4 regions of the Streptomyces sp. NPDC049954 genome follow, and region 4 is predicted to be linked to each of the others. Evidence: riboswitches for the same ligand, from Rfam matches in the RefSeq annotation. Region 4 holds a riboswitch; each other region holds the start of a gene.

Region 1 (7,620 bases), on a different contig from region 4:
CCGCGTACGACGCGATGATGCCCTCTCCCGAAAGGGCGCTGCTACGGGGGAACCTCGATTCTTGTGCCACCTCGGCATCATTCACCTGGCCGAGTGACCTACGCCACCGTAGGCAGGGGTTGACGGGGGGTGAGAAAGACCACCGGTCAAATCTCGCCCAATTCAGGAATAGGGCGGGCCTGGTGTGACTGAGTCGGAGAACGGATCGTTGTCGCTTTTCCGTCGCCGCCGCGATGGGGGGCGCGGGCCCCGTGGAGTGCGCGTCGGCCCGCCCGCCGCGCGGGGCGCGGGCGGGCGGGCCGGTGCGGTCCGGGAGGGGCCGGATCAGGCGTTGACGCCGTGCTGGGCGAGGAAGGCCAGCGGGTCGATGTCGGAGCCGTAGTCCGGGCCGGTGCGGATCTCGAAGTGCAGGTGCGGGCCGGTCACGTTGCCGGTGGCACCGGAGAGGCCGATCTGCTGGCCCTCGGTCACGGTCTGCCCGACGGACACGCCGATCGAGGAGAGGTGGCCGTACTGCGAGTAGTGGCCGTCACCGTGCTTGATGACGATCTGGTTGCCGTAGGCGCCGCCGTCTCCGGCGGCGATGACGGTGCCGTTGGACACGGCCTTGACCGAAGTGCCGGTGGAGACGGGGAAGTCGGCGCCGGTGTGGCCGTGCGACCACAGGTTGCCGGAGTTGCCGTAGCCGCCGCCCTTGACGCCGACGACGGGCGCGGTCCAGCCGGAGTCCGCGGGGGCGGGCTTCGCGGCGGGGGCCGCGGCCTTGGCGGCCTCCAGGGTGATCTTGAGGCCCGGCTTGATGATGCTCGGGTTGGCGCCGACGGCCTTCTTGTTGATCTCGTAGAGCTTCTTCCAGCCGCCGTCGACGTGGTGCGTCCTGGCGATCTTGGCCAGGGTGTCGCCCTTCACCACCGTGTAGGTGGTGTCGGCCTTCTGCGGGGCGGCCTCGGGGGCGGCGGCGTGCGCGCCGGCCGCGGCGGTCAGCGGGAGCACCACCGCGGCGGCACCGGTGGTGCCGATCAGCGCGAGGCGGTGGGACAGCGAACGGCGGTTCTTACCCTGTGCGGGCATGGTGGTGTTCTTTCTCCGTCGCCTACGAGGTGAGCTGTCGGGTTCGGGCTGGAGCTGCCCGGCCGCGTGAACGCGGCTTCACCCCTAGCCGTCCGGTGGACCGGGCGGCGGTGATGCCTGTGGGTCCCCCGTTCCTGCCGGTACGGGTGTGAGTGGAGCGGGAATCCGGGCGGCGGCAGGATTGGGCGTTCCGGCCGGACTGAGGGTGACCGTAAAGGAGTGGGAACTCGCCGGACAAGCCATACCTTTCCCGCGTGTATCCCTTTTAGTGATCCATTGAGCGGATTTCTGTCACGCTCCGTGGAATTTTGATCTTCACTTCCCTGCATCCGCCGGAGGAATGCGGCCTCGACGGAAAGGGCGGCCGGTACGGACCGTCACGGTTATGACGCTGCTCACCCCGGCCCCTCAGGACCGTCCGACGTCCTGTCGGGGGGACGGGCGTCTGTCGTAGGGTCGGGCTCGCGCCGTGCCGGCGAGCCGCGCCGGCGGCCCACCGGAAAGGGAATCCCCGTGACGCAGCAGGTGCCGCAGGCCGAGCCCGAGCTGACCGCCGTACGCAACTTCCGGGACGTGGGCGGGCTGCCCACGGTGGACGGCGGGCGGGTGCGCCCGGGCCGGCTCTACCGCAGCGGCCACCTCGCGCACGCGAGCGCCGAGGACGTGAGCTTCCTCTCCTCGCTCGGCCTGCGCACCGTCTTCGACTTCCGCAACGCGGCGGACCAGGCACTGGAGGGCCCGGACGTCGAGCTGCCCGGGGTGCGCAACGTGCACCTGCCGCTCAACGACCCCGCGGACGGCGCCGAGTTCTGGCGGATGGTGCGGCACGGGGAGCTGGCGCAGCTGCGGGAGCTGCTCGGCGAGGGCCGGGCGGAGGCGCGGATGGCGGCCACCTACCGGGAGCTGGTCGAGGAGCGGACCGACGAGTACGGGCGGCTGCTGCGCGCGATGGCGACGGACAGCCTGCCGGCCCTCCTGCACTGCGCGGCCGGGAAGGACCGCGCGGGCACCTCCATAGCGCTCACGCTGCTCGCGGTGGGCGTCGAGCGGGAGGCGATCGAGGCGGACTACCTGGAGTCGAACGCCCCGCACCGCCGCTACCTCGTCCGGCGCGGCAGCGACTCCCCCGAGGCGATGGCGCCCGAGGTGATGGAGTTGCTCAACCCGTTGTTCGAGGCACGAGTGGAGTACCTGCGGGCGGCCCTGGAGGCCGTCGACACGGTGTGGGGCGGGCCCGAGCGGTACTTCGGCGAGGTGCTCGGGCTCACCCCGGACCTGCGGGAGGGGCTGCGGGCGCGGCTGGTCGAATGACCGGCCCGGGGCGCCCGGGGCTCACTGGTTCCTGGCGCCCAGCTCGAACAGCAGGTACAGGAACGCGGCGAGTCCGTGGCCCGCGACGATGTAGACGAACAGCCTGATGGCGAGCCCGCGCGGGATCTTGTCCTCCACGAACCGGCGCACCCCGCGCGGGGCGTCCCCCTCCTGGTCCGGGGCCGCCTGCGCCTCGGAGCCGGGGGCGGCGGGAGGGGCGGTCCCGGATACGGGTTCGGGTTCGGGTTCGGGTGCCGGGCGGGACATCATGCGCCTCCTGGGCGTGCGTCACCGAGGCAGAGCGCGCCGAGCGGGCTCTGCATGAGGGTGTGGACGAAGAGCAGTCCGGCGCCGTCCTGGTCCACGGCGGCGATCCGGTGCGGGGTGAGCGAGTCGAAGTGCGCGCTGTCACCGGGGTCCAGCAGGTGGGTGCTGTCGCCGAGCCGGAGCCTGAGCCGGCCGGTGAGGACGTACAGCCACTCCTCGCCGGGGTGCACGCGGACGATGTCGCCCTGGCTGCCGTAGGGGACGTGGACGCGCAGCGCCTGCATCCCGCGTCCCGGGCCGCCGGCCTGCCAGTAGGTCCAGCCGCCCGCGGCGGTCGGCTCCATCGCGGTGGCACGGACGACGGCCTGGCGTCCCTCGGTGTGCTCGCCGAGCAGTTCGGAGACGGCCGTACCGTAGGTGCGGGCCAGGGCGAGCAGCATCGGCAGGGAGGGCTGGCGGCGGCCGGTCTCCAGCCGGGACAGGTGCGCCGGTGAGAGTCCGGCGGCCTGGGCCGCGGCTTCCAGGGTCAGCCCGGCGCGGCGGCGCAGTTCCCGCAGCTGCGGGGCGACGGCCGCGGGCAGGGCGAGCGGGGCGCCGTCAGGTGCGTCGGCGTGCTGGTCCGGCGGGTCCGGGAGGTCCCGTCCGCCGGGGGTGGCAGGGCTCATACCTCTGATTGAGCCAGGGAAAGGCCTCCCGGGCAATTTTTTTGCCCGGGAGGCAAATTCTGGCTCGGTCCGGCCGTCCGCTCCCTGCTCAGCGGTTGGCGACCGCCTGCTTCACGAGTGTCTTGCCGAAGTCCCACATGAGTCCGCCGTTGTGCGCGTCGTCCATGACGGCGGTGAAGGCGTCCACGAAGCGGTCGGCCTCCTTCTCCCCCACCACGAGCGGCGGGATCAGCTTGATGACTTCGAGGTGGTCGCCCGAGACCTGGGTCAGGATGCGGTGCTTCTGGAGCAGCGGTACGACGACCATCTGCGCGAACAGCCCCTTGCGGGCGGCCTGGAGCATGGTCCAGCGGCTGCGCAGTTTGAGGGAGTCGGGCCGGCCGAACTCGATGCCGATCATGAGGCCGCGGCCCCGGACGTCGGCGAGCATCTCGTAGCGCGGGATCAGCTCGGCGAGGCGGTTCTTCAGGTAGTCGCCGGTGCGCCGGGCGTTGGCGACGATGTTCTCGTCCTCCATGACGGAGAGCACCGCGAGCCCGGCCGCCATGGCCTGGGCGTTGGCGCCGAAGCTCGCCGAGTGCACGAGGACCCGGTCCATCGAGGAGTAGACCTTCTTGAAGATCCAGTCCTTGCCGAGGGTGGCGCTGACCGGGACGTAGCCGCCGGACAGGGACTTCGCCACGCACACGAGGTCGGGTTCGACTCCCTCCTCGTGCTGGTAGGCGTAGAAGTCGCCGGTGCGGCCGAGGCCGGTCTGCACCTCGTCGGCGATGAGCAGCGCCTTGTGCTTGTGCAGGAGTTCCTGGGCGGCCCGCAGATAGCCGGGCGGGGTGTCGTGGACGCCCTTGCCCTGGATGGGCTCGATGATGAGCCCGGCCACGTCGCCCTTCTTCAGCTCCTTCTCCAGCGCCTTCAGATCGCCGATCGGGACGGCGGTGTCGGGCAGCAGCGGGGCGAAGCCCTCGCGGAAGCCCTTCTCGCCGTTGACCGAGAGGGAGCCGGTGGTCAGCCCGTGGAAGGCGTGCGCGCAGTACAGGACGCGTTTCCTGCCGGTCGCGAACCGGGCGAACTTCAGCGCCGTCTCGACCGCCTCGGTGCCGCTGTTGCCGAAGAACACACGGTCCAGGTGCGGGCTGTGGGCGAGCAGCTTCTCGGCGAGCAGTCCGGGCAGCGGCTGGCAGTCGAAGCGGGTGAGGTCGGCGAGCTGCGCGTCGAGGACGTCGTGCAGGGCCCGGCGGACCACGGGGTGGTGCCGTCCCAGGCCCATGACGCCGAAACCGGCGAGCATGTCGAGGTAGTCGTTGCCCTCGGCGTCCCAGAAGTACGCGCCCTCGGCCCGCTCGTAGACCCGGTCGAAGCCGATCGTGTGCAGCATCCGGGGCAGCTGGTGGTTGAGGTACTTGGTGTGCAGCTCGTACCGTTCCTGGCCGCGCTCGGCCAGCAGCGCGCCGAGGTCGAAGCCGGAGCGCCCGGACTCCCGCTGTCCGGGGCCGGTCTGCGCGCCGGTGGTGCCACTCGTGCCGGTTGTCATGCCTGCTTGTTCTCCTTACGGGCCATGCGGGCCCCGATCCGGCCGGCGATCTCGACCGGGGTGAGGCCGATGTCTGCGAGCAGTTCACCGCGTTTGGCGTGCGGGAGGAACTGTTCGGGGATGCCGAAGAGCCGTACGGGCACGTCGACGTCGGCGTCGCCGAGGGCGGCGGCGACGGCGGTGCCCACCCCGGCGCTGCGGCTGTTGTCCTCGACCACGGCGACCAGCCGGTGCCGTTCGGCGAGGGCGGGGAGCGCGGGGTCGACGGGTTTGACCCAGCGCGGGTCCACGACGGTGCAGCCGATGCCGCGCTCGCGCAGCAGTTCGGCGGTGCTCAGGCAGACGGGGGCCATCACGCCGACCGCGACGAGCAGGACGTCGGGGTCCTCGCCCGCGCCGGGCTCGGCGAGGACGTCCATCCCGCCGACGCGGCGCAGCGCGGGCACCTCGGGCCCCGCCGTCTCCTTGGGGTAGCGCACGAGGGTCGGGGCGTCGTCGACGGCGACGGCCTCGCGCAGCTGGGCACGCAGTTGGCCGGCGTCGCGCGGGGCGGCGATCCGCAGTCCGGGCACGACCTGGAGGACGGACATGTCCCACATGCCGTTGTGCGAGGCGCCGTCGGTACCGGTGACCCCGGCCCGGTCCAGGACGAAGGTGACCCCGCACCGGTGCAGGGCGACGTCCATGAGGAGCTGGTCGAAGGCCCGGTTGAGGAAGGTCGCGTAGAGGGCGACGACGGGATGCAGCCCGCCGGTCGCGAGCCCGGCCGCGGAGACCGTGGCGTGCTGTTCGGCGATGCCCACGTCCCAGATCCGGTCGGGGAAGCGCTCGGCGAACGGGGTCAGGCCCACCGGGTCGAGCATCGCGGCGGTGATCGCCACGACCTCGGGCCGCTCCTCGGCGATGCGCACGAGTTCCTCGCCGAAGACGGAGGTCCACGAGGGGCCGCCCGAGGGGGTCAGCGCCTCGCAGGTGAGCGGGTCCATCGCGGCGACGGTGTGGAAGCGGTCGGCCTCGTGGGCGAGGGCGGGTTCGTAGCCGCGGCCCTTCTCGGTGAGGCAGTGCACGATGACGGGTCCGCCGAAACGTTTGGCTCGGTGCAGCGCGGACTCGACGGCCTCGATGTCGTGCCCGTCGATGGGGCCGAGGTACTTCAGGCCCAGGTCCTCGAACATGCCCTGCGGGGCGAAGGCGTCCTTGAAGCCCTTCTTCGCGCCGTGCAGCGACTCGTAGAGCGGGCGGCCGACGACGGGGGTGCGGTCCAGGACGTCCTTGCCCCAGGCGAGGACCTTCTCGTAGCCGTTGGTGGTGCGCAGGGTCGCGAGGTGGTTGGCGAGGCCGCCGATGGTCGGGGCGTAGGAGCGCTCGTTGTCGTTGACGACGACGACCAGCGGCTGGTCCTTGGCGGCGGCGATGTTGTTGAGCGCCTCCCAGGCCATTCCGCCGGTGAGCGCCCCGTCCCCGATGACGGCGACCACGTGGTGGTCCTCGCCCCGTACGTCGCGGGCCTTGGCGAGCCCGTCGGCCCAGCCGAGCACGGTCGAGGCGTGGCTGTTCTCGATGACGTCGTGCTCGGACTCGGCGCGCGAGGGGTAGCCCGAGAGGCCCCCCTTTCCGCGCAGCTTCGAGAAGTCCTGTCTGCCGGTGAGCAGTTTGTGCACGTAACTCTGGTGCCCGGTGTCCCACAGGACGCGGTCGCGGGGCGAGTCGAAGACCCGGTGCAGCGCGACGGTCAGTTCCACGACGCCGAGGTTGGGACCGAGGTGGCCCCCGGTCCTGGCCACCGCCTGGATGAGGAACTCCCGGATCTGCGCGGACAGTTCGACCAGCTGTTCCCCGGTCAGCGTCTTCAGGTCCTGCGGCCCGTGGATGCCTTCCAGCAGTGTCACGTCTCAGCCCTCTCTCTGGGGACGTCCGGCTCGCCGTCCCTGCGGGCGGCGGGCCGCTTCTCGTGGTGGCGCGGGGCCCGCGGACGACGCGGCGGCCCCTCGACCGGCTGCCCGCTCGGGGCGGCGCGGTCGAGGGGCCGGGGCGGTCCGGGTGGTCCGGGCCGCGGGCGTCTCGTCACCTCAGGAGCGGTTGCTCGCGACGGTCTCCCTCGCCGCGCGCAGCGACTCCTTGAGCGATCCCATGGTCGCGAGGACAGCGGTGGGCTCGTAGCCGCAGTGCGCCATGCAGTTGGCGCAGCGGTCGTCCTTCCCGCGGCCGTACTTGTCCCAGTCGGTGTCCTCGATGAGCTGACGGTAGGTCGGGACGTAGCCGTCGGCCATCAGGTAGCAGGGCCGCTGCCAGCCGAACAGGGAGTAGTTCGGGATGGCCCAGGCCGTGCAGTCGTAGTCGGTCTTGCCCTCCAGGAAGTCGAGGAAGAGCGGCGAGTGGTTGAGCCGCCAGCGGCTGCGGTTGCCCCCCGCGAAGGTCTTCTTGAACAGCTCGCGGGTCTGCTCGACCCCGAGGAAGTGCTCCTGGTCGGGAGCCTTCTCGTAGGCGTAGGCGGGGGAGATCATCATCTCGTCGACCTGGAGGTCGTCGTTGAGGTAGTCGAGCACCTCGATGATGGTCTGCGGGGTGTCGGTGTTGAAGAAGGTCGAGTTGGTGGTGACCCGGAAGCCGCGCCGCTTGGCCTCCTTGATCGCGGCGACCGCCTCGTCGAACACCCCCTCCTTGGCGACGGATTCGTCGTGCCGCTCCTTCAGCCCGTCGATGTGCACGGTGAAGGCGAAATACGGCGAGGGCTTGAACTTGTCCATCTTCTTGCGCAGCAGCATGGCGTTGGTG
Region 2 (7,620 bases), on a different contig from region 4:
CTTCTCCGTGGACGACGTCGCGGGCGCCATCGTCGACAAGCTCGTCCACCGCCACCCGCACGTCTTCGGCGAGGAGAGCGCCGAGACCCCCGAGGACGTACGCGCCCTGTGGCTGCGCAGGAAGGCCGAGGAGAAGGGCCGCACCTCGGTCACCGAGGGCGTGCCGCTGGGCCAGCCCGCCCTGTCCCTCGCCGCGAAACTCCACGCCCGCGCCCGCACGGCGGCCCTCGACGTGGACCTGCCCACCGGCCCCGTCCCCGTCCCCGGCGACGAAGGAGCGGGCGGCGGCATCGGCTACGAACTCCTCGCCCTCGCCGCGAAGGCCCAGGCCCAGGGCGTCGACCCCGAGACCGCCCTGCGCGGCGCGGCCCGCGCGTACCGGGACGCGATCCTGGCGGCGGAGAGCCGTCAGGGCTGAGGGGGGCGGCGGCGCGCGAACTTCAGGTCGATGTCCAGGGGGAACGGGACCCGGATCCGCAGTTGGTCGTGGTGAATGCCGGTGATCGCGTAGCTCTCCGTCGCCGGGTCCAGCTCGTAGACGTAGACGACAGGGCGGTCGTCCACGTTCTCCACCCGCCAGTAGTGACGGATGCCGGCCGCCGCGTACTTACGCGGCTTGACCTCGCGGTCACGTTCCTCCGATTCGGGTGAGACGACTTCGACGGCCAGCAGGATGAGTGCGGGGTCGATCCAGGACTGCCGCAGCGATTCCACGGCCTTCAGCGGAACCAGCATCAGGTCCGGTTCCGGGCGGGTGCGGGAGCCGAGTCTCGTCGTCATCTCCCGGAGCACTTCCAGGTCGTCCGGGACCTGAATCCGCAGCGCGTCCTCCAGCAGGCGGACGACGAGCAGGTGGAAGTACGTCTGCGGACTCATGAAGAACAGGCCCCCGTCGATCAGCTCGGTGTGCGGCGGGAGCCCCGGAATCCGGTCGAGGTCCTCCGCCGTCCAGCCGCCGGCCGGAGGCGTCGGCCAGGCGAACCGCTCCTCCTGCGGCTCCGGCCCCTGCGGCCCCGGAGTGTTCTCGGCGGCGGTGCTCATAAGCGCTCCCATGCGACGGAGTATGGCCGTACTCAAGAGCCTACCTGGGGCATATGCCGCAGGTATATACGAAAGAGTGAAAGCCGCGCACGGGAGTTCACGCCGCCGCCGGGCCCGCACGGACGGAGGCAGCGCCGAGGGAGCCCCCCGCCCGGCCCGGTACCGTCGACCGGTGACCGAGAACGCCCCCTCCACCCCGGCCGAGCCCACCGCCCCCGCCTGCCCCCTCGCGGCGCCCGGCCCGACCCCGCCGCTGTTCAGCCGGGAGTTCGCCGCCGACCCCTACCCCGCGTACGCCTGGCTGCGCGAGCACGAGCCGGTGCGCTGGACGCGGTTGCCGAGCGGGGTCGAGGCGTGGCTCGTCACGCGGTACGCCGAGGCCCGGCAGGCCCTCGCCGAGCCCCGGCTGTCGAAGAACCCGGCGCACCACGCCGAGTCCGCGCACGCCAAGGGCAGGACCGGCATCCCGGGCGAGCGCAAGGCCGAACTCATGACGCACCTGCTCAACATCGACCCGCCCGACCACACCCGGCTGCGCCGCCTCGTCTCGAAGGCGTTCACGCCGCGCCGGGTCGCCGCCTTCGAGCCCCGGGTACGCGAACTGACCGACGCCCTCATCGACGGGTTCGCACAGAAAGGGGAGGCGGACCTCATCCACGAGTTCGCGTTCCCGCTCCCCATCTACGCCATCTGCGATCTGCTCGGCGTCCCGCGCGAGGACCAGGACGACTTCCGGGACTGGGCGGGCATGATGATCCGGCACGGCGGCGGACCGCGCGGGGGAGTGGGCCGGGCTGTCAAGAAGATGCGCGGCTACCTCGCCGAACTCATCCACCGCAAACGCCTGGACCCCGGCGACGACCTCATCTCGGACCTCGTCCGCGCCTCCGACGGCGGGGAGCACCTCACGGAGAACGAGGCCGCCGCGATGGCCTTCATCCTCCTGTTCGCCGGCTTCGAGACGACCGTGAACCTCGTGGGCAACGGGGTCCTCGCCCTGCTTGGGCACCCCCGGGAACGCGCCCGCCTCCAGGAGTCCCTGGCCGCGGGGGACCGGGGCCTGCTCGCGACCGGCGTCGAGGAACTGCTGCGCTGGGACGGCCCGGTCGAACTGGCCACCTGGCGGTACGCGACCGCGCCGCTGCGCGTCGGCGAGCAGGACATCGCGCCCGGCGACCCCGTACTCGTGGTGCTCGCGGCGGCCGACCGCGACCCGGAGCGCTTCGCCGAGCCCGACACGCTCGACCTCGCGCGCCGCGACAACCAGCACCTCGGCTACGGCCACGGCATCCACTACTGCCTCGGCGCGCCGCTCGCCCGCCTCGAAGGGCAGACCGCGCTGGAGCGGCTGCTGACCCGCCTTCCGGACCTCGCGCTCGACGCCGAACCCGAGGACCTGCGCTGGCGCGGCGGCCTCATCATGCGGGGGCTGCGCACCCTGCCCGTCCGCTTCACTCCCGTCACTCGTGCCCCGGACGGGGGCGCGTAATACCCGACTTACCCGCGATGTGACACCTCGTACGACCTGAACCCACGTCAAAAATGTGATGTTCGCGTGATCGGGGCTGCATCGACTTGTGACAGGCATTCGAATCCGGCTACGTTCACGTCCGACTCAGCTGTCACGCGAAAGGCAACCGCATGCTCTCCGGGAACGGCCGTCACCGACGCCCCCGCCAGGCCCCGGCCCTTGTCGTCGCGGCAGGTGTGACCGGCTCGGCCATCGCCATTCCGCTGCTCGGCGCGACCGGCGCCAGCGCGGACCAGGGCCCTTGGGACCGCCTCGTCGAATGTGAGACCGGCGGCTCGTGGAGCGCCGACGGCGGCAACGGCTACTACGGCGGCCTCCAGCTCTCCGACGACGAGTGGGAGGCGAACGGGGGTCTCGACCTCGCCCCGCGCGCCGACATGGCCACGCGCGCCCAGCAGATCCTCGTCGGTCAGCGCATCCTCGCCACCGAGGGCCCGTCCGCCTGGCCCGGTTGTGCCATCGGGGCGGGGCTGACCCGCGATGACGGCGGCACCGACGACGCGGCGGGCGCGGGTGTCGGCGACACCTCGACCGTCCCCGCCTCGCCCTCCGCGAAGCCCTCGGCCTCCGGGGACTCCGCGAAGAAGGCGAAGTCCGGCAAGAGCGACGAGTCCACCGAAGCGGGGAAGTCCGGCAAGGGGGACAAGTCCGGCAAGGGGGACGAGAGCGCCGAGGCGTCGAAGTCGCCCAAGAAGAGCTCGAAGCACGCCAAGCCGGGCGCTTCGGACGAATCGTCCGCACCGGACGCCAAGTCAAGCGCCTCCCCCTCGGCCGGGAGTGGAGGGGACGACGCCTCCGGCAAGTCCTCCGGCCGCCACGCCAAGAAGGGCGCTCAGAGCCCCACCGGCGACCCGTCCGCCTCTTACGAGGGGGGCGACGACACGTCCGGCTCCGGCGCGACGGACCAGGCGCCGGACGACGAGGCCGCCCAGGACCCGGCCGCCACCGGAACGGACCGTTCCGTGGCCGGCGAACTCCACGCCTCCCGGGGAGAAAACGGGCAGAGGTCGGCGAACGACGACACCAAGGACAAGACGTACAAGGTGCGTTCGGGCGACAATCTCTGGGCCATCGCGGACGCCCACAAGCTCCCCGCGGGCTGGACCGCGCTGTACGAGCAGAACAAGAAGGTCGTCGGCGCCGACCCCGACCTCATCCTTCCTGGCCAGAGCCTGGATCTTGGTGTGGATTCGGGTCAATAACCGGACAAGAGGGTGTCAGGGTTCGGGGCTAATTGTCCGGTTGAGGGCAAGTGAGACATGAGTCTCAACAGCCCTGATCGTCTTTGAAGTTCCGGTTGTTTCTTGCTTAACGTCGTCTCCGCTCCCCACCGGGAGCCCCGACGGTCGTCACGCCGAATCCTGCCGGCGACCGTGCGGGACAGTCGTCGCGTCGAGCGCCGAAGGCAGGAGCGGGGGACCCAAGGTTTGTGCCCCGTGCGCCGTCCGGAGAGATCCGGGCGGCGTACGGGGCTCGGGGTGAAGTCGTGCGCAAGGTCGCACGGCCGGGCAACTCACGGGCCCGAACCCGACAGCTCACCTCGTAGGCGTCGGTGAGGAGACCTCTTCATGCTGTTTTCCAGCAAGGGCAAGCACCGTCGTTCTTCCAAGGCCACCCGCGTCGTCGCCCTCGCGGGTGTCACCGGCGCCGCCATCGCCGTCCCGCTGATGGCCTCCGGCACCGCCTCCGCCGCCTCCGTCTCGACCTGGGACAAGGTCGCGCAGTGCGAGTCCGGCGGCAACTGGTCCATCAACACCGGCAACGGTTACTACGGTGGCCTCCAGTTCAACCAGTCCTCCTGGGCCGCCGCCGGTGGCACCCAGTACGCCCCGCGCGCCGACCTGGCCACCAAGGGCCAGCAGATAGCCACCGCCGAGAAGCTCCTCGCCATGCAGGGACCGGGCGCCTGGTCCTGCGCCGGCGCCGGTGGCCTCACCAACGACGGTGTGGACCCGGGCGTCAGCACCGGCTCCTCCTCCGGCCAGCAGCCGCAGCAGGCCGCCCCGCAGCACACCGACAGCCAGGCCGCCTCGCGCGGCCAGCAGCGCCAGGCGGCCCCGCAGCCCAAGGCCGCGCCCAAGGCCGCCCCGAAGTCCACGACCGGCACGGTCAAGACCGACACCGGCAAGATCGTCCCCAAGGGCGACGGCGAGTACAAGGTCGTCACCGGCGACACGCTGAGCGAGATCGCGCAGAAGCACCACGTCTCCGGCGGCTGGTCCAAGCTGTTCCAGCTCAACGACGACATCGTCAAGAACGCCGACCTGATCTACCCGGGCCAGCAGCTCCACCTGAGCTGACCCGGCCGGCGGGCCCCGCGCCCGCCGCTCCCCGGCCCACCCCCATGGGCCACGGCCCGCACGGGCCGCCCCGGCCCCTGAGGGCCGCCCCGCCCCGGCACGTGTCCCCCGCGCGTGCCGGGGCGGGGGCCTTTCCGGCCGCCCGGCTCGTCCGTGCGCGGCCCCGCTCAACGGCGGGCTCATGTGTCACGGCGGGCGGCTCAGATGCTCGGTCACCCCGTCGGCAACGCGCCGGATATGCGGACGATGCCCGTTGTGTCCGCTCGTTTCGTCTTAGCGGGCGGGCTTCGGGGGGCCGGAGGTCCCGCGCCGGTTAGGCTCATGACGCAAGGTGCTCACGCACCCCGCACTTCCTGCTTCACATCCCACGAAGGAGATGCTCGTGCCGTCCATCGACGTCGTCGTAGCCCGGGAAATCCTGGACTCCCGAGGCAACCCCACGGTCGAGGTCGAGGTCGGCCTCGACGACGGGAGCACGGGCCGCGCGGCCGTGCCCTCCGGCGCCTCCACCGGGGCCTTCGAGGCCCTCGAACTGCGTGACGGAGACGCGAACCGCTACGGCGGCAAGGGCGTCGAGAAGGCCGTCCTGGCCGTCATCGAGCAGATCGGCCCGGAGCTGGTGGGCTACGACGCCACCGAGCAGCGGCTGATCGACCAGGCGATGTTCGACCTGGACGCCACCCCGGACAAGTCCTCGCTCGGCGCCAACGCCATCCTCGGAGTCTCCCTCGCCGTCGCGCACGCCGCCTCCGAGGCCAGCGACCTGCCGCTCTTCCGCTACCTGGGCGGCCCCAACGCGCACCTGCTCCCGGTGCCGATGATGAACATCCTGAACGGCGGCTCGCACGCCGACTCCAACGTGGACATCCAGGAGTTCATGATCGCGCCGATCGGCGCCGAGTCCTTCTCCGAGGCCGTCCGCTGGGGCTCCGAGGTCTACCACACCCTCAAGAAGGTCCTGAAGCAGCGCGGCCTCTCCACGGGCCTCGGTGACGAGGGCGGCTTCGCCCCGAACCTGGAGTCCAACCGCGCCGCCCTCGACCTCATCCTTGAGGCGATCAAGGAAGCCGGCTACGTGCCGGGCCGTGACGTCGCGCTCGCCCTGGACGTCGCCGCCTCCGAGTTCTACAAGGACGGCACGTACCTGTTCGAGGGCAAGGAGCGCTCGGCCGCCGAGATGACCGAGTACTACGCGGAGCTCGTCTCCGCGTACCCGCTCGTGTCCATCGAGGACCCGCTGTACGAGGACGACTGGGCCGGCTGGAAGACCATCACCGACAAGCTCGGCGACAAGGTCCAGCTCGTCGGTGACGACCTGTTCGTCACCAACCCGGAGCGCCTGGCGCGCGGCATCGAGGAGGGCTCCGCCAACGCCCTGCTCGTCAAGGTCAACCAGATCGGCTCGCTGACCGAGACCCTGGACGCCGTGGAGCTGGCCCAGCGCAACGGCTTCAAGTGCATGATGTCCCACCGCTCCGGCGAGACCGAGGACGTCACGATCGCCGACCTCGCCGTCGCCGTGAACTGCGGTCAGATCAAGTCCGGCGCCCCGGCCCGCACCGACCGCGTCGCCAAGTACAACCAGCTCCTGCGCATCGAGGAGATCCTCGACGACGCCGCCGTGTACGCGGGCCGCTCCGCGTTCCCGCGCTTCAAGGGCTGAGCCCCCGAGGCCCCCGCGCCGCGCGGCGCCCGTCGGCACCCGGCTGACGGCCCGCCCCGGGGCGCACGGCCTCCGTACGTCCCCGCACCCGGTCCCGTACCGTGTGCGGGGACGTACGCGTGTTCAGGACGTACGCGCGTTTCACGGGTGCACGGGGAGGCACGATGCCAGCGAGGGACCACCGGGACCGGTTCTCCACGGCCACCCGGCTGCGGGCGCTCGGCGAGCAGACCGCCGCCCGCGTCTACCGCTCCCAGTCCCGCCGCCAGGACCGCCGCTCCCGGCTGACCGGACGCGCCGCCCTCCTCGTCCTGGTCCTGTGCACGCTGGTCGTCGCACTCGCCTACCCGATGCGCCAGTACGTCTCGCAGCGCAACGAGATCGCCGACATGCGCGAGCAACTGCGCGAGCACCGCGCCGGCGTGGAGCGGCTGCGCGACGAGAAGGCGCGCTGGGAGGACCCCTCCTACGCCCGTCAGCGCATCCGCGAACGCCTCCACTACGTGCTGCCCGGCGAGACCGGCTACACCGCCGTGGTCCGGGGCGCCGCGCTCCAGGGCCCGCAGGGCGACAGCGCCGTGTCCGGCCGCGCCTGGTACGCGAACCTGCTCACCGGGATCGACCACGCGGACGCCGCGGACCGCTGAACCGCCCGGGGACGGCGCGCCGCCGCCCTGCGGCGATACTGGGGGGAACGGGACGGCACCGAGCCGGCCCCGCCCGCCAGGCCCGCCGCCGTACGTACGAGAGAAAGCCCCGCATGGACACGCCCCCGCCGCCCACCGCGCCCACCGAGCCGACCGAGGCCGATGTCGCCGCCTTCAAGCAGCAGCTCGGCCGTCCGCCGCGCGGGCTGCGCACCATCGCGCACCGCTGCCCCTGCGGGCTCCCGGACGTCGTGGAGACGGCGCCCCGGCTGCCCGACGGCACCCCGTTCCCGACGCTGTACTACCTGACGTGCCCGCGCGCCGCGTCCGCGATCGGCACGCTGGAGGCGAACGGCGTGATGCGCGAGATGAGCGAGCGCCTCGCCCGCGACCCGGAACTCGCCGACGCCTACCGCGCCGCGCACGAGGACTACCTGA
Region 3 (7,620 bases), on a different contig from region 4:
CGCGACCGTCGCGATCAGCGCGTTCGGCCGCTCGTTCGTGGTTGAACTGCGAGTGCCCTGGGCGTCCGAACGTATGCATGGGGAGGTGGACGGCCTCGTGACCGCCCGTGGCGGGGGCACACGTGGTGTCCGGACGGCGGTCGTCATCCGGGTCCGGTGGGGGAGGGGCGCCGGTTCAGCCCGTGACGATGCCGGTGACGAGGTTGATCGTGGTCGCCAGGATGCTCGTGCCGAACACGTAGGAGAGCAGGCAGTGGCGCAGGGCGATCGCGCGGATCCCGGGGCTGGAGACGTCGGTGTCCGAGACCTGGTAGGTCATGCCCAGGTTGTAGCTGAAGTAGAGGAAGTCGCGGTACGTCGGCGGCTCCTGGGAGTTGAAGTCGATACCGCCGCCGGTCCGGTAGTAGGCGTAGGCGTAGCGGGCGCAGTACATGAGGTGCAGTGCGGCCCAGGACATGAACACCCCGCCCAGCGCCACCGCAGCGGCGGCGTTCCCCTTGCCCGACTTGCCGTCCAGGAGCAGCACCACGATGGCGACCAGTCCGCACAGCGCGGTCCCGACGACGACGCACTCCTCAAGGGCGGGCCGGAAGTCCTCACGGCTGGCGTTGCGGTGCGTGCCCCCGGCGTCCATCGGCCACAGCGTGAGCCAGCCGGCCAGGACGAAGACGAGTTCTGTCACGGCGATTCCGGCGAGGGCGCCGAACGCCGCGTCGACCAGTACGCCGACCACGACGCCCGCCACCGCTCCGAGGGCCGTCGCGCGGATCAGCCGGACGACCGCGGACAGAGGCAGCCAGATACTCATGGGACGTGACCGTACGGTCCGGTGCTCGTGGCGCCGGGCCGATGCGCACCGCATCGGCCGCCCTGCTGCCCCCGAGGAGGGAATCTTCACCCCGACGGGGCAAGGCGGCCGCCCCTCGGTCTTCACTGTCTCCCACCGTCTCCGCCCGTCTCCGCGTCCGGACGCCCGGGTGCGCACGTGCACGCCCGGGCGCGCCGTCCGCGGGGCGCGAGCCCGCCGGGCTCTGCCGGGCCGAACTGCGGGCGCGGCAAACGGCCTTGGCGCCGAAAGGCGGCCATCGCGTTGTTGTCGTCCCGTCACCGGGCTTATGACAAAAGGAATGAGGCAAATTTCCACCCGGGTGGGCGCCGGTGCCGGAAAGGGGGCATCCCGGGGACAATTCATTGATCAATTTCATCGGCTGGAGGCAGAGGAGTGGGATGCCGGGGAGGGGGGTGTCCGCTCAGGTAATCAGTCCCTCACTCGATCGCCGATCCGGCCGTGATGTCCGACCGTGATCTCCGGCCGTCCGCGCGATCTTCGATATCCGCCCCCGCGTGATCTTTTCTGGTCCGCCGAGCCGCCTTTCGTGGCCCGACCGAGACGGATCGGCCGGGCGGCGGACGTCTCTCGGACTCCGAGGCGCACCTGAGTGCGCTGAGGTGCTCTGAGGTGCCCTGCGGGCTGGTCTCGCGTCGATACGTCCCGTTCGCCGCCCGATATGAGTCTTTTGTAGTGACGTGTGAGTGCGGGTTCGCGCCCTTGTCGTGGCACTCCCGGCTCCGTTCACGGCGGAGCAAAACGCGCTAATCGGACGCGGTGGCGAGGGTCACGTTCGGAGGGGACGGCGCTCCCGGGGCGCGGTCCATTTCGCGCCGTGCGGGGAAAGTTGACTGCGCGAAGAAAGCGGCGGAACTCGCTTTCGCCCTCATTGATCATGTAAATGCACGGTGATCAAGAATGTGAAGCTTGTCCGATCCGGCGCTTCTCGCTTAACGTCACGGTCCATCCGGGCAGAACGCCGAATCCTGCCGCTGTCCGGAAACCCGACCTATTCACGTACGGCAGGAGCGGGGGACCCAGGTAAGTCGCCGGTCCGGATTTCCGGAACGGCTCGGGGTGAAGTCGCGTTCATCGCGGCCAGGCATCTCCAGCCTGAACCCGACAGCTCACCTCGCAGGCGACGGAGAGGAACGCACCATGCCCGCAATGGGTAACAATCGTCGTCGCACGTCCCGTTCGCTGACCCGCGGCCTGATCGCCGTGAGTACGGGTGGAGCCGCCCTGGCCCTTCCCCTGTTCGGCGCGAACATCGCCTCCGCGGCGCAGTCCCACCCGGCGGCCGAGCAGAAGGTCGCGGCCGGCGCCCCGGCCGGGGAAACCACCCCCGCCGCCTACTCCGTGGTCTCCGGGGACACCCTGGCCAAGATCGCCAGGAACCACTCGGTCGACGGCGGCTGGCACAAGCTGTACCAGGACAACCGCCAGGCCGTCGGTGACAACCCGGACCTGATCCACCCCGGCCTGAAGCTGACCATCGGCGGCAAGGCCGAGGCCAAGGTCTCCGGCGCCTCGGCCGGCCGGAGCGGCGGCGCCGACCGTGCCGACCGCTCGCAGCGCACCAGCACGCCGCCCGCCGCCCCGGCGAAGCCCGCCACCGAGACGGCCGCGAGCAAGGCCGCCGCCCCCGCCGCGCAGCCCGCGACGTACACGAACGACCTCGACGGCTGGATCAAGCAGTCGCTGGCCATCATGGCCGAGCACGGCATCCCCGGCAGCTACGAGGGCATCCACCGCAATGTCATGCGGGAGTCCTCGGGCAACCCGACGATCGTCAACGACTGGGACTCCAACGCCGCCGCCGGCACCCCGTCGAAGGGGCTGCTCCAGGTCATCGACCCGACGTTCCAGGCGTACCACGTGCCCGGCACGTCCATGGACAGCTTCGACCCGGTCGCCAACATCACCGCCGCGTGCAACTACGCCGCGCACGTCTACGGCTCGATCGACAACGTGAACGGTCCGTACTGAGCCCTTACGCCCCGGGCGTGAACCGATGACGGGTGGGGGAGAAGCCGGTGGGCTCCTCCCCCACCCGTCTGCGCTGTGCCGGTGGCCGCCCCCGAACGCCCGAAGGCCGGTGGACGCGCTTCCCCCGGCCTCTGCCTCTGCCTCTGCCTCTGCCAGGCGCACATTGCCGTCTCGTGAAAGATCTCGCTCCGCAGGGTTTCTGCTATCACATATCACCGCTACGGTGTTCCGCATCGCAGGCTCTCGCACCACCCGAGTCGCGTCGCCGCCGGTCCCGCATGGCCGACGCCCAGCTTTCAGGGAGATCCCGCCATGGCAGCGAGCCCGAAGTTCGCCCACGTCGTCTTCCAGACGTCCCAGCCGCAGGAGATGCGCGACTGGTACTGCGCCGTCCTCGACGGCCACGTCGTCTACTCGGACGAAGCGCTCTCGTTCATCACGTTCGACGAGGAGCACCACCGGGTGGCCCTACTCCACCCGCCCACGCCGACGCCCCTCCAGCGCAAGTCGCCCGAGACGGCCGCGATGCACCACGTGGCGTACACCTTCGACTCCCTGGACGAGCTTCTCGACAGGTACGTGCTCCTGCGTGACCAGGGGGTCCGGCCGACCGTCTGCATCGCGCACGGCGTCACCACCTCCATGTACTTCCGCGACCCCGACGGAAACCTGGTGGAGATGCAGATCGACCGGTTCGCCGAACCCGACGAGGCCACCGCCTACATGCGGGGACCCGAGTACGCGGCCGATTCGGTGGGGCCCTCCTTCGACCCCGAGGCACTGCTCGAAGCCCGGCGCGGGGGCGCCACGGTGGAGGAACTCTCCGAGCGTGCCTGGGCGCTGCGGCTGGGGCTTCCCGACCCGATGCCCGTCCTCATGGGTGGCGGCCACTGAAGGCAAGCGGTATGCCTCACCGGCGTGCCAGGCGTGCGGCGCCTCTCCGGCCATCTCGCGCGTGACGGGGACCGCCCCTCCAGCCGCCGGGGCGGCCCCGGCGGGAGCAGTGCGGCTCGACGAGGCCGTGGAGGCCGATGTTCCCCCACTGCCACGTGCTGATCACCGCCCGCACCGCCGAGGTGCCCACCGACCGCCGCGGTGGGGCCATCCTCGACTCCGCGCCGAGCAGGCCGGCCGCGAACGCGCCGGAACCCTGGTCCCCGCGGTGCGGGCGGCCTACGCGCAACTCGCTCAGGAAGCACTCGTAACATCTCCCCCGAGCAGGCGGTGACGTGCAGCGTCGCCGCCGGACAGCCCGCGCCGGGAAAGGGTCCCGACGCACTTCTGTGGGAGTACACATGACCCGCATCACCGTCCTCGGCGGCACTGGTTACGCCGGTGGAGCCGTCGTCCGCGAGGCTGCTTCGCGAGGGCACCACGTCGTTTCCTTCAGCCGCAACGCGCCGGGCGAGGAAGTCGCCGGAGTCGAGACCGTCACGGGCTCCGCGCTCGTCCGGGCCGACCTCGAACGCGCGGTGCGGGACGCCGAGGTGGTCGTCGTCGCACTGGCACCGAGCGGCGTGCTCGCGGATGACTTCGTGGAGCTGAACGCGCAGATCGCCGACCTCGCCCGCGGCGTGGGCGCCCGGCTCGGGGTAATCGGCGGCGCCGGCACCCTGCTGCTCGCCGAGGACGGGCCGAAGGTGTACGAGACGCCGGAGTTCCCCGAGCGGTTTCGGGGCTTCTCGCGGGCGAGCGACGGGGTGCTGCAGGTCCTGCGCGACAGCGAGCCGGGCCTGGACTGGTTCGTACTGAGCCCGCCCCGGAGCTTCGGGCACTGGGCGCCCGGGGAGGCCACCGGGAAGTACCGCGTGGGCGATGACGTCGTCCTGACCGACGAGAAGGGGGAGGAGGCCATCTCCGGGCCGGACTTCGCCACGGCCCTGGTGGACGAGATCGAGCGTCCGGCACACCACCGCCGGCGCTTCACCGTGGCCTACTGAGCCCGGGGCTCCGCACAGGGCCAAGGCCGGATCCGGCCGCCGGGCTCCCCGGCGGCACCCGGCTGACATCGTCCGGAGGTCCTCACGATGCCGACCACAGCGGCCGCCGCCCGGACCGGACGCAGTCCGCCGAGTGCCCAGCCGGGCGAGGCGAGAGCGTCAGGGCCGTCGACATCGCGCCGTCCGTGAGCGAACCGCGCGAGCACGGGCGGACGGGCCCCTGGGGGGATCTCCTCGAAACCCGCCGCCCCGGGCCGCCGTCAGGCGGGCGCTCGGGCACGTCGTGCAGCGATCGACATGCTGCTCCACGTGGACGGCTCCGGAAGCTTCGCCACGGCCGACCCGCTGCAACGGATCTGGCGCGACTGCGAGGTCCCGCACGGCACGCGGGCGTCCGGCCGACGGTGTGCCGCGAGAGCTACGGCACGGCGCCCGGCGGCTCCGAGGGGCGCGGCACTAGGCGGGAGGTGCGGCCTCTCCCGGCTCCGTCACGACGTGCGGGTCGGCGGCGAGCGCGCGCAGCGCCGTCTTCTCGTTCCGGTCGAGATGGTCCAGCAGCGTCCGGGCGGCGGCTTCGGGGTCACGCCGCCGGAAGGTGTCGACCAGGTTCTCGTGCACGTGCCGTCGGTGCGGACTGGTCTCCGGGTCGGGGTCGATCTTGCCGAACCCGATCCGGATGTAGCGTTCGGCCGCGCGCCACAGTGAGTTGAGGACTCGCATGTCCCACACCGTCGCGGCCGGCGCGAGCAGCGCGGCGTGGAACTCGTGGTGCGCGTCGTACACCGTCTGGATGGTGTGCCGCTCGTCCCCGAAGTCCTCCGCCATGGCCTGCAGCCGGCTCAGCTCCGCGTCCGAGATCAAGGTGCAGGCGCGCGCCGCGAGTTCGGGTTCGAGGCTGCGACGGAGCCGGTAGATGCTCTGCAGATCCTCCAGGTACAACGGGGCGACGCACGCGCTGCGCCCCGGCCGGGTGATCACCAGCCCTTCCGCCTCCAGGTTGCGCAGCGCTTCGCGGACGGGGATGAAGCTGACGTCGAGCATGGTGGCGATCTTCCGCAGGGAGAAGGTCTCACCGGGAGCGAGGTCCCCCGAGACGATCGAGCGCCGCAACTCGGTGGTGACCAGATCCGGGACGGAACGGGCCTCGATCGGCTGGACGGGGGGCTTCATCGATGCTCCTGCTTTCGCGCTCGGACTGTCGCCAAGGGTAGCGCCGACGACGTTCACCGACGGGCAAGGCGGTGATTCCGCGGACGCATGCAATAAGTGATAGCACCTGCGTCGTTCTTGGGCCCGGCTCTTTGCGGATCGGCCGTGGCCGACCCGGGCCGCCGTTCGAGGAAGGGAGCACGTCGGGCGCCGGACGTTCGTGTCCACGCGTCGTCGTCGGCCGTACCGGCCCACCTGCGCCGGGCCCGCTTCCGCTCGCGTGGTCCGCCGCCACCGCCCGCGCGTACGACGTTCTCAAGGCCGAGGAACAATAACGGCAGCGACGCCGTGCTGAAGCACGCGCGGGACGTCCGTGCCAGGAGGGGGCGGACGAGGCGGCCGGCTTCGTCAGCCACGGCGGGTCGGCTCCGGCGCCCGCGCGGTGCGGCAGCTCCATCAGGTGGTGACCACGCTCCACGTGGTTCCCGTGCCGAAGCGGTCACCGTTCCCTTCGCGTGGGAACGGCTCTCCGAGGGGGACGGCTTCGCCGAGACCCCGAACCGGACCGGTCCGCGGTCCTCATGCGGGACGAACCGGCGCGCCTGAGCGGGAGTTCCCGGGTGCGGATCCGTTGATCCGGGGGCGCGTCACGCGATGAGGAGGACGGGACGACTACGACGGGTGCGGGAGCCGGCCGGGCGGAGGCGATTGCCGCCGGGAGCGGTGCGGACCTCGCAGGGGCGACCGGGATCGTTCTCGCGTGACGTCAGGGGAGCGGCCGCGGCCGGCGGGAGCAGACGGCGGCCCCGTACTGTCCGGTCCCTGGACGCCCTGGACGCCGTCTACGAGCACGCCGGCCTCACCCCTGCGTCCCGGCGAGACCACGGGCGTCCTCGCCGGTGGGCCTCGGCGGCTGCCGGCCCGGGGCGCGGCACTCGCCCGGGACCCGGCCCGCGACGGACGCTCGCTCAACCACGGGGAACTCGGGGCGACCGCCCCGGGAGCTCTCCGCCTTCCACGCCGGGGTCCGGAGTGGCGGGAGGCCGGACGGACCGGCGGCGGGCACCCGCCCGCCGCCGGTCCGCGCGCGGCGTCGGTGCGCGCCTCAGGAGGCAGGGGTGAAACCGACGCCGCCCGCCCACACGCGCAGGACGCGGCGCGTCGCGGTGATGTCGGTGAGCGGGTCGCCGTCGATCAGAACCAGGTCGGCGCGGTATCCGGGCAGGACGGCGCCGCGGTCCCGCAGCCCGAAGGACGCGGCCGGCAGACTGGTCGCGGAGCGCAGCGCCTCCCGCGGGGTGAGTCCCGCGTCGACCAGCAACTCCAGTTCGTGGTGCAGGCTGCTGCCGTACGCGGGCTGCACCGGTATCCCCGCAGTGCGGTTGGCGTCGGTTCCCGCCAGGACGGGCACCCCCGCACGGTGCAGCGCGGCGACGCTGCCCTCCGCCGCCGCGTAGTCCATGCCGGGGATGCCTAACCGCGCGAAGCCCTCCATCATCGTCAGGGTCGGTACGCAGACGCGGCCGCCACTGGCGTAGCGGGCCGCGGTCCGGGCGGACAGAGCGCTGTCCAGGGGAACGTGGTGGATCGTGTCGACGCCCGCCGTGAGCGCGCGTTCGACGGTGGCGACGGTCGTCGCATGGGCCATCACGCGCTTGCCGAAGGTGTGCGCGGCCTTCGTGATCGCCGCGATCGTGTCCGGTGCCAGCCCTG
Region 4 (7,620 bases):
CTCGCCGTACCCGGCGCTGATGACGACGAGTCCGCGCACCCCGTGCTCCCCGCACTCGGCGACGGCCTCGGGCACCCGGTCGGCGGGGACGGCGAGGACGGCGAGGTCCACCGGCAGGCCGATCGCGGTGACGGTACGGAAGGCGGGCACCCCGTCCAGGGTGTCCTGGCCCTCGGGGAAGTTGCTGTTGACGGCGTACAGGCCGCCGGCGAAGCCGCCGCGCAGCAGGTTGCGCAGGACGCTGCGGCCGACACCGCCGTCCGTGCGGCCCGCGCCGATCACGGCGACGGAGGCGGGGGCGAGCAGCCGCTGCACCGAGCGGCCTTCGGCGCGCTGCTCCCGGGCGTACTGGACGGCGAGCGAGCGGTCGGTGGGTTCCAGGTCGAGGGTGAGATGGACGACCCCGTCCTCGAAGCTGCGCCGCTGCTGGTACCCGGCGTCGGTGAACACCTTGATCATCTTGGTGTTGGCGGGCATCACCTCGGCGCCGAACCGCCGGATGCCGCGCTCGCGCGCGACGGCCGCGATGTGTTCGAGCAGGGCGGAGGCCACGCCGCGGCCCTGGTGGCCGTCCTGGACGAGGAAGGCGACCTCGGCCTCGTCGGCCGGGGCGGAGGCGGGCATGCCCCGGGAGTCGATCCGGTCGAAGCGGACGGTGGCGATGAACTCCCCGCCCACGGTCGCCGCGAGTCCCACCCGGTCGACGTAGTCGTGGTGGGTGAAGCGGTGGACGTCCTTGTCGGACAGCTTCGGGTAGGGCGCGAAGAACCGGTAGTACTTCGACTCGTCGGAGACCTGCTCGTAGAAACTGACCAGCCGCTCGGCGTCGTCCGCGGTGATCGGCCTGATCCGGGCGGTGCCCCCGTCGCGCAGCACCACGTCGGCCTCCCAGTGCGCGGGGTAGCTGTGCCGGTCCTCCGGGGTCTCCATGGGGTCAGCGTACGACCGCCTGTGCGAGTAGCGGAGGCGCCGGGCGGGGAGCAGTGTGAGCGGGGAGTACCGGCGAGACCGTGTCCCCACGCAAGGCCCTGTGCCAGCATGGGGTGATTGGTCTAGACAACCCAGGGTCCCTGACGACCCGGATTCTGAAGGGCTGCAACATGGCTGAACGTCGCGTCAACGTCGGCTGGGCAGAGGGCCTCCACGCCCGTCCCGCCTCCATCTTCGTCCGCGCGGCCACGGCCGCCGGGTTCCCGGTGACCATCGCGAAGGACGGGGGGCAGCCGGTCAACGCCGCTTCGATGCTCGCCGTCCTCGGCCTCGGCGTCGAGGGCGGCCAGGAGATCACGCTCCACGCCGACGCGGAGGGCGCCGAGGCCGCCCTCGACCGGCTCGCCAGGCTCGTCACCGAGGGGCTGGACGAACTGCCCGAGACGGTCTGAGCGGGCGGCTCCCCCTCTCGGGCGACGCTGCGGCGGACGCGGGCCCCCCGCGTCCGCCGCAGCGTTTTCCGTGCACGTTCCGCGCAGGGGTTTCCGTACGGCGTTTCCGCGCGGCGGCGGGACACTTTCCGGAAGAATTCGGGCACCGGCGACCACCACCCCGCACAAGAAGTCCGGGAAACACGGAAGAGCCCCCCGAAACCCCTTCGCATTCATCTCCGGAATTGCGGGCACAACAAAGAGACCCCCGCATTGCTCACCTTTGTATACGGCGCCATTGTTAATGTCGGCCGCCCACCGTGTTTACGGCATGTTGCGAAGACCTCACACGCTCCGTGCCGCGCAGCCGGTGGGCCTGCCGGGCCCGTTCCCCGTGCTGCGCGGTCAGCGTCCTGGCCCGCTCGGCGTCCCCGCGGGCCACCGCGTCGACGATCGCGCCGTGCTCCGCCCAGGACTCCTGGGGGCGGGCCGGGGAATCGACGGTCCACATCCAGACGATCTTGTGCCGGAGCTGGGTCAGCAGCGTGGTGAGCGCCTCGCTCCCGGAGGACTGCACGAGGGTCTCGTGGAACCAGCCGCCCAGGGACCGCAGATCCTCGTCCTGGCCGCGCCTGGCCCGCTCCTGACCGAGTCTGACCAGTCCGCGCAGCACCTTGAGGTGGGCGTCGGTGCGGCGCTGGGCGGCACGCGCCGCGCACAGCGGTTCCAGCAGCAGCCGCATCTCCAGCAGGTCGACGGCCTCCTGCTCGGAGGGCTCGGCCACGTGCGCGCCCGCGTGCCTGCGGGTCACGACGAAACCCTCGGCCTCCAAGGTGCGCAGCGACTCCCGCACCGGGACGCGCGAGACGCCGTACCGGCGGGCGAGCAATTCCTCGGTGAGCCGGCTGCCGCGCTCGTACACACCGGAGACGATGTCGTCCCGGATGGCGGTGCATACCGAGTGCGCCGGAATGCTCATGGACCGACCTCCGCTTTAATCCCCGCGAAACGTCGTCGATTGACGCCCGTTCAGTGACTCTATTAGAACAGGCGTGAATTTCCGATGGGAGACGGCATTCCATGGATATCTTTTGGCCGGAAAGCCACCCCGCGCACGCCGAAGGCCCCCGGGGTGACCGGGGGCCTTCGGCGGACGCGGGCTGTTGGTGGCGCCCTCGTCTCAGACGTTGACGCCGTGGGCGCGGAGGTAGGCGACGGGGTCCATGTCGGAGCCGTACTCCGGGCTCGTACGGGCCTCGAAGTGCAGGTGCGGTCCGGTCGAGTTGCCCGTCGAGCCGGAGATCGCGATCTGCCGGCCGGGGCCGACGCGCTGCCCGACGGAGACGGTCGCGGAGGTCAGGTGCCCGTACTGGGTGTAGGTGCCGTCGTCCATGCGCAGGACGACCTCGTTGCCGTAGGCCCCGCCCCAGTCGACCGCGACGACGGTGCCCGCGCCCACGGCGTGCACGCTGGTGCCGCTCGCCGCGTGGAAGTCGATACCGGTGTGGCTGCCGGAGGACCACAGCGAGCCGCCGGACTGGTACCCCGTGGACACGTACGAGCCGTCGACCGGCGCCACGAAGGCGTTGAGGCGCTCGCGCTCGGCGGCGCGGGCGGCGCGGGCGGCGCGCTCCTTGGCCTCGCGCTCCCGCTTGGCCCTGGCCTCCGCCTTGCGCTTGGCCTCCTCGGCTTCCTTCTTGGCCTGCGTGGCCGCCTTCTCCTGAGCCTCGGCCTGTTCGGCGGCGGCGTGCTGGAGGGCGGCCTGGGTGGCGATCTCCTCGGCGAGACCGTCGCCGAGGGTGATCGCGCGGGTCAGCCCGGTGTCGTGGGCGGCCGGGGCCTCGACGGCGGACGCGGAGGCGGCGAGACCGCCGACGACGCCGGTCGTGGTGAGAGCGGCGACCGAGGCGACCCGGGCGCCGGCCCGGCTCCCGCGGCGGGGACGACGGTGCTTGCCGGAGGGGCGCGTGAACGCCATGGAGTGGGTGATCCTTTCCTTCCCTCTCGCCTACCGGGTTAGCTGACGGGTTCGGAGCAGGAAGGTCTCCTACGGTCACCGCCGGGCGGTGGCCGATTCACCCCAGTGAAACCTGGGTCCCCGGCTCCCTCGGCTCGCGCCTCGGGACTCGGCGATGACTGCCCGGTGCCGCTGGTGCGACGGGTACCTGACGAACAGCCGGACCGACGCTAAACGGGACATCCGGGCCGCAACAAACGGAACCGGCGTTTTGTCGCGCATGCCACAGCGCAGACAGGGCGTCATACGGCATTCGGGACAAAGGTGGGAGAGGAGGGGAACGGAGGGAGGGCCGCCGGGGACGGAAGGGAGCCTGCGGCGGACGGCCCGTCACGCGGACGCGCCAGGGCCCCGGTGTCCCTCCGTCTTCGGAAGGCGCACCGGGGCCCTGAGACCGCGTCAGCGGGTTCGGCTCGCGCCGGGCGGGCCTCAGCCCTCGACGACGGTGACCTCGCCGATACCGAGGGCTCGGACCGGTTCGGCGATCTGCGCGGCGTCCCCGACCAGGACCGTCACGAGGTGGTCGACCGGGAAGGCGCTGACCACGGCGGCGGTGGCCTCGACGGTGCCGGTCTCGGCGAGCCGGCGGTACAGCTGGGCCTGGAAGTCGTCGGGCAGTTGCTGCTCCACCTGGTCGGCCAGGGTGCCCGCGACGGCGGCGGCCGTCTCGTACTTGAGCGGGGCGACGCCCACGAGGTTCTGCTCGGCGGTCTCGCGCTCGGCGTCGGTGAGCCCGTCCGCGGCGAGCACCCGCAGGACGTTCCACAGGTCCTCCAGCGCGGGACCGGTGGACTCGGTGTCCACCGAGCCGCTGATGGCGAGCATCGCGGCGCCGGGCGCGACCGAGCTGCCCGCGGCCGGAGCGGCCGAGCGCAGCACCTGGCCGAAGGCGCGCACCCCGTAGGTGTAGCCCTTCTCCTCGCGCAGGACCCGGTCCAGCCGCGAGGTCAGGGTGCCGCCGAGGCAGTACGTGCCGAGGACCTGCGCGGGCCAGACCCGGTCGTGCCGGTCCGCGCCGATCCGGCCGATGAGCAGCTGGGTCTGCACGGAACCGGGACGGTCGACGATGTAGACGCGGCCGGTGTCGTCGGCGGTGATCGGCGGCACGGGCAGCGGCTGCGCGGTGTTCCCGGTCCACGCGCCGAGGGTCTCGGCGAGCAGGGCGTCGAGGTCGACACCGGTGAGGTCACCGACCACGACGGCGGTCGAGGTGGCCGGGCGGACATGCCTCTCGTACAGCGCGCGGACGGCCGAGGAGTCGATCGCGGAGACCGTCTCCTCGGTGCCCTGGCGGGGGCGGGACATCCTGCTGTCGGCGGGGAAGAGCCGCTTCGACAGCTCCTTCGCCGCGCGCCGCGCCGGGTTCGCCGCCTCGTGCGGGATCTCGTCGAGACGGTTGGCCACGAGCCGCTCGATCTCGGCGTCCGCGAAGGCCGGGGAGCGCAGGGCGTCGGCGAGCAGGCCGAGCGCCTTGGGCAGCCGGGAGACCGGGACCTCCAGCGAGATGCGGACGCCGGGGTGGTCGGCGTGCGCGTCGAGGGACGCCCCGCAGCGCTCCAGCTCGGCCGCGTAGTCCTCGGCGGAGTGCTTGTCGGTGCCCTCGGTGAAGGCGCGGGCCATGATCGTGGCGACCCCGTCGAGACCGGCCGGTTCGGCGTCCAGCGGGACGTCGAGCAACACCTCCACGGCGACGATCTGCTGGCCGGGGCGGTCGCAGCGCAGCACGGTCAGCCCGTTGGGCAGGGTGCCGCGTTCGGGCGCGGGGAAGGCCCAGGGCTTCGCGGTGCCGGGCTGGGGCTGCGGGTGGAACTCCATGGTGCTCTGCACGGCGTCGCTCACTTCTGTGCCGCCTCCTCGTCCTGGTCGGTGTCCGCGGCGTCGTCCCGCGCGGCGGGGTCGCCCTCGGGGGCGGTGGGCTCGTAGACGAGGACGGCGCGGTTGTCGGGCCGCAGTCGGGCCGCCGCGATCTCGCGGACCTCGTCGGCGGTGATGTCGAGGACCCGCCCGACGGCGGTGAGCGCGAGCTGCGGGTCGCCGAAGAGGACGGCGTAGCGGCACAGTTCGTCGGCGCGGCCGGCCACGGTGCCGAGCCGGTCGAGCCACTCGCGCTCCAGCTGGGCCTGGGCGCGCTCCATCTCCTCGGCGGTGGGGCCCTCCTCGGCGAAGCGGGCCAGCTCCTCGTCGACGGCGGCCTCGATGGTGGGGATCTCGACGTCGGCGGAGGTCTTGACGTCGAGCCAGCCCAGCGAGGGGGCGCCGGCGAGCCGCAGCATGCCGAATCCGGCGGCCACGGCCGAACGGTCCCGGCGCACCAGGCGGTTGTAGAGCCGCGAGGACTCGCCGCCGCCGAGCACGGTGAGCGCGACATCGGCGGCGTCGGCGGCGCGACCGCCGTCCTCGGGCAGGCGGTAGGCGGCCATGAGGGCGCGGGCGGGCACCTCCTCGCGGACGACCTCGCGCAGTTCCTCGCCGATCACCTCGGGCAGCGAGCCGTCCCTCGGGGGCTGCTTGCCGTCGTGCGAGGGGAGGGAACCGAAGTACTTCTCGACCCAGGCCAGCGTCTGCTCAGGGTCGATGTCGCCGACGACGGAGAGCACCGCGTTGTTCGGCGCGTAGTACGTGCGGAAGAAGGCGCGGGCGTCCTCAAGGGTCGCGGCGTCCAGGTCGGCCATCGAGCCGATGGGGGTGTGGTGGTAGGGGTGGCCCTCCGGGTAGGAGAGCGCGGTGAGCTTCTCGAAGGCGGTGCCGTAGGGCACGTTGTCGTAACGCTGGCGGCGCTCGTTCTTCACGACCGCCCGCTGGTTGTCCAGGGACTCCAGGTCGAGGGCGGTGAGCAGGGAGCCCATCCGGTCGGCCTCCAGCCACAGGGCCAGTTCGAGCTGGTTGGAGGGCATCGTCTCGAAGTAGTTGGTGCGCTCGAAGCTCGTCGTGCCGTTGAGGGAGCCGCCGGCGCCCTGCACGAGTTCGAAGTGCCCGTTGCCCTTGACCTGGGCGGAGCCCTGGAACATCAGGTGCTCGAAGAGGTGGGCGAGACCGGTGCGGCCCTTCACCTCGTGGCGCGAGCCCACGTCGTACCAGAGGCAGACCGCGGCGACCGGGGTCAGATGGTCCTCGGAGAGCACCACCCGCAGGCCGTTGGCCAACCGGTGCTCGGTCGCTGTGAGGCCGCCGGAGCCGGCCCGGTCGGTGGCCGTGTGACCCATGGGCATGTACGTCCCTTCGCTCACCGGACCCCTCGCCGGCTGTCGCGCGGCGCCGGCGGGGGCGGCCGGTGATGTCCGTCGATGGTTGTCCGTCGATTCGTGCTGTCACTGTATGCAACCGCACGGACATCTGGCGAAGTTCCCCGTACTCCGAAGGTCTCGCGGCGTGCGCGGGCACCGGGCCGGTAGCCCGCCGACGGTCCCGCGATCACCCCTTGCGGGGCCTCGCGGCGGGCCGCGTCGGACGGGTCGAGGTCGGGCTTGTCGGTACGGCGGTCCACAATGGTCCGCGTCAGAAGCAGCCGATGCCGTGATCCACACGCGAAGGAGCCGCAGCAGCGATGGCCCGCCGCAGCACGAAATCCCCGTCTCGGGGCACCTCCCGGGCTGACGAAGGCGATTTCGAGGAGAAGATCCTCGACATCGACGTCGTCGACGAGATGCAGGCCTCCTACCTGGAGTACGCGTACTCCGTCATCTACTCCCGGGCCCTCCCCGACGCGCGGGACGGCATGAAGCCCGTGCAGCGCCGCATCGTCTACCAGATGAACGAGATGGGCCTGCGCCCCGACCGGGGCCACGTCAAGTGCGCCCGCGTCGTCGGCGAGGTCATGGGCAAGCTCCACCCGCACGGCGACGCGTCGATCTACGACGCGCTGGTGCGCATGGCGCAGCCGTTCTCCATGCGGGTCCCGCTGGTCGACGGCCACGGCAACTTCGGCTCGCTGGGCAACGACGACCCGCCTGCCGCGATGCGGTACACCGAGGCCAGGATGGCCGACGCGGCCTCCTTGATGACGGAGTCCATCGACGAGGACACCGTCGACTTCGCCGCGAACTACGACGGCCAGGAGCAGGAGCCGCTGACCCTCCCGGCGGCCTACCCGAACCTGCTGGTCAACGGCGCCTCGGGGATCGCGGTCGGCATGGCCACCAACATGGCCCCGCACAACCTGGCCGAGGTCGTCGCGGCGGCCCGCCACCTCATCAGGCACCCGGGCGCCGACCTGGAGACGCTGATGAAGTTCGTCCCGGGCCC

What was found. A riboswitch is a leader RNA that binds a small molecule or an ion and turns the genes downstream of it on or off. The one in region 4 is predicted to bind cyclic di-AMP.
Positions count from the first base shown of each region.
Region 1: it holds a riboswitch for cyclic di-AMP, as region 4 does, so the genes downstream of both, AB0J21_RS01750 (LysM peptidoglycan-binding domain-containing M23 family metallopeptidase) here and AB0J21_RS14910 (M23 family metallopeptidase) in region 4, are expected to answer to the same signal.
Region 2: it holds a riboswitch for cyclic di-AMP, as region 4 does, so the genes downstream of both, AB0J21_RS05765 (transglycosylase family protein) here and AB0J21_RS14910 (M23 family metallopeptidase) in region 4, are expected to answer to the same signal.
Region 3: it holds a riboswitch for cyclic di-AMP, as region 4 does, so the genes downstream of both, AB0J21_RS20320 (transglycosylase SLT domain-containing protein) here and AB0J21_RS14910 (M23 family metallopeptidase) in region 4, are expected to answer to the same signal.

Region 1 is NZ_JBFALS010000001.1:410,758-418,377, forward strand. It holds gene AB0J21_RS01745 (SGNH/GDSL hydrolase family protein) at 1-70, opposite strand, end outside; gene AB0J21_RS01750 (LysM peptidoglycan-binding domain-containing M23 family metallopeptidase) at 325-1,071, opposite strand; cyclic di-AMP (ydaO/yuaA leader) riboswitch at 1,076-1,236, opposite strand; gene AB0J21_RS01755 (tyrosine-protein phosphatase) at 1,585-2,382, shown strand; gene AB0J21_RS01760 (DUF6126 family protein) at 2,404-2,652, opposite strand; gene AB0J21_RS01765 (XRE family transcriptional regulator) at 2,649-3,314, opposite strand; gene AB0J21_RS01770 (aspartate aminotransferase family protein) at 3,403-4,845, opposite strand; gene dxs (1-deoxy-D-xylulose-5-phosphate synthase) at 4,842-6,734, opposite strand; gene hpnH (adenosyl-hopene transferase HpnH) at 6,915-7,620, opposite strand, start outside.
Region 2 is NZ_JBFALS010000002.1:513,488-521,107, forward strand. It holds gene AB0J21_RS05745 (nucleoside triphosphate pyrophosphohydrolase) at 1-418, shown strand, start outside; gene AB0J21_RS05750 (Uma2 family endonuclease) at 409-1,053, opposite strand; gene AB0J21_RS05755 (cytochrome P450) at 1,214-2,530, shown strand; gene AB0J21_RS05760 (transglycosylase family protein) at 2,749-3,774, shown strand; cyclic di-AMP (ydaO/yuaA leader) riboswitch at 3,960-4,136, shown strand; gene AB0J21_RS05765 (transglycosylase family protein) at 4,141-4,872, shown strand; gene eno (phosphopyruvate hydratase) at 5,249-6,535, shown strand; gene AB0J21_RS05775 (septum formation initiator family protein) at 6,700-7,182, shown strand; gene AB0J21_RS05780 (DUF501 domain-containing protein) at 7,296-7,620, shown strand, end outside.
Region 3 is NZ_JBFALS010000008.1:194,702-202,321, reverse strand. It holds gene AB0J21_RS20325 (DUF1345 domain-containing protein) at 176-808, opposite strand; cyclic di-AMP (ydaO/yuaA leader) riboswitch at 1,797-1,983, shown strand; gene AB0J21_RS20320 (transglycosylase SLT domain-containing protein) at 1,988-2,818, shown strand; gene AB0J21_RS20315 (VOC family protein) at 3,131-3,712, shown strand; gene AB0J21_RS20310 (NAD(P)H-binding protein) at 4,114-4,758, shown strand; gene AB0J21_RS20305 (GntR family transcriptional regulator) at 5,215-5,928, opposite strand; gene AB0J21_RS20300 (amidohydrolase family protein) at 7,013-7,620, opposite strand, start outside.
Region 4 is NZ_JBFALS010000006.1:108,824-116,443, reverse strand. It holds gene AB0J21_RS14925 (GNAT family N-acetyltransferase) at 1-930, opposite strand, end outside; gene AB0J21_RS14920 (HPr family phosphocarrier protein) at 1,101-1,382, shown strand; gene AB0J21_RS14915 (GntR family transcriptional regulator) at 1,663-2,340, opposite strand; gene AB0J21_RS14910 (M23 family metallopeptidase) at 2,542-3,339, opposite strand; cyclic di-AMP (ydaO/yuaA leader) riboswitch at 3,352-3,503, opposite strand; gene AB0J21_RS14905 (pitrilysin family protein) at 3,808-5,193, opposite strand; gene AB0J21_RS14900 (pitrilysin family protein) at 5,214-6,587, opposite strand; gene AB0J21_RS14895 (DNA topoisomerase IV subunit A) at 6,923-7,620, shown strand, end outside.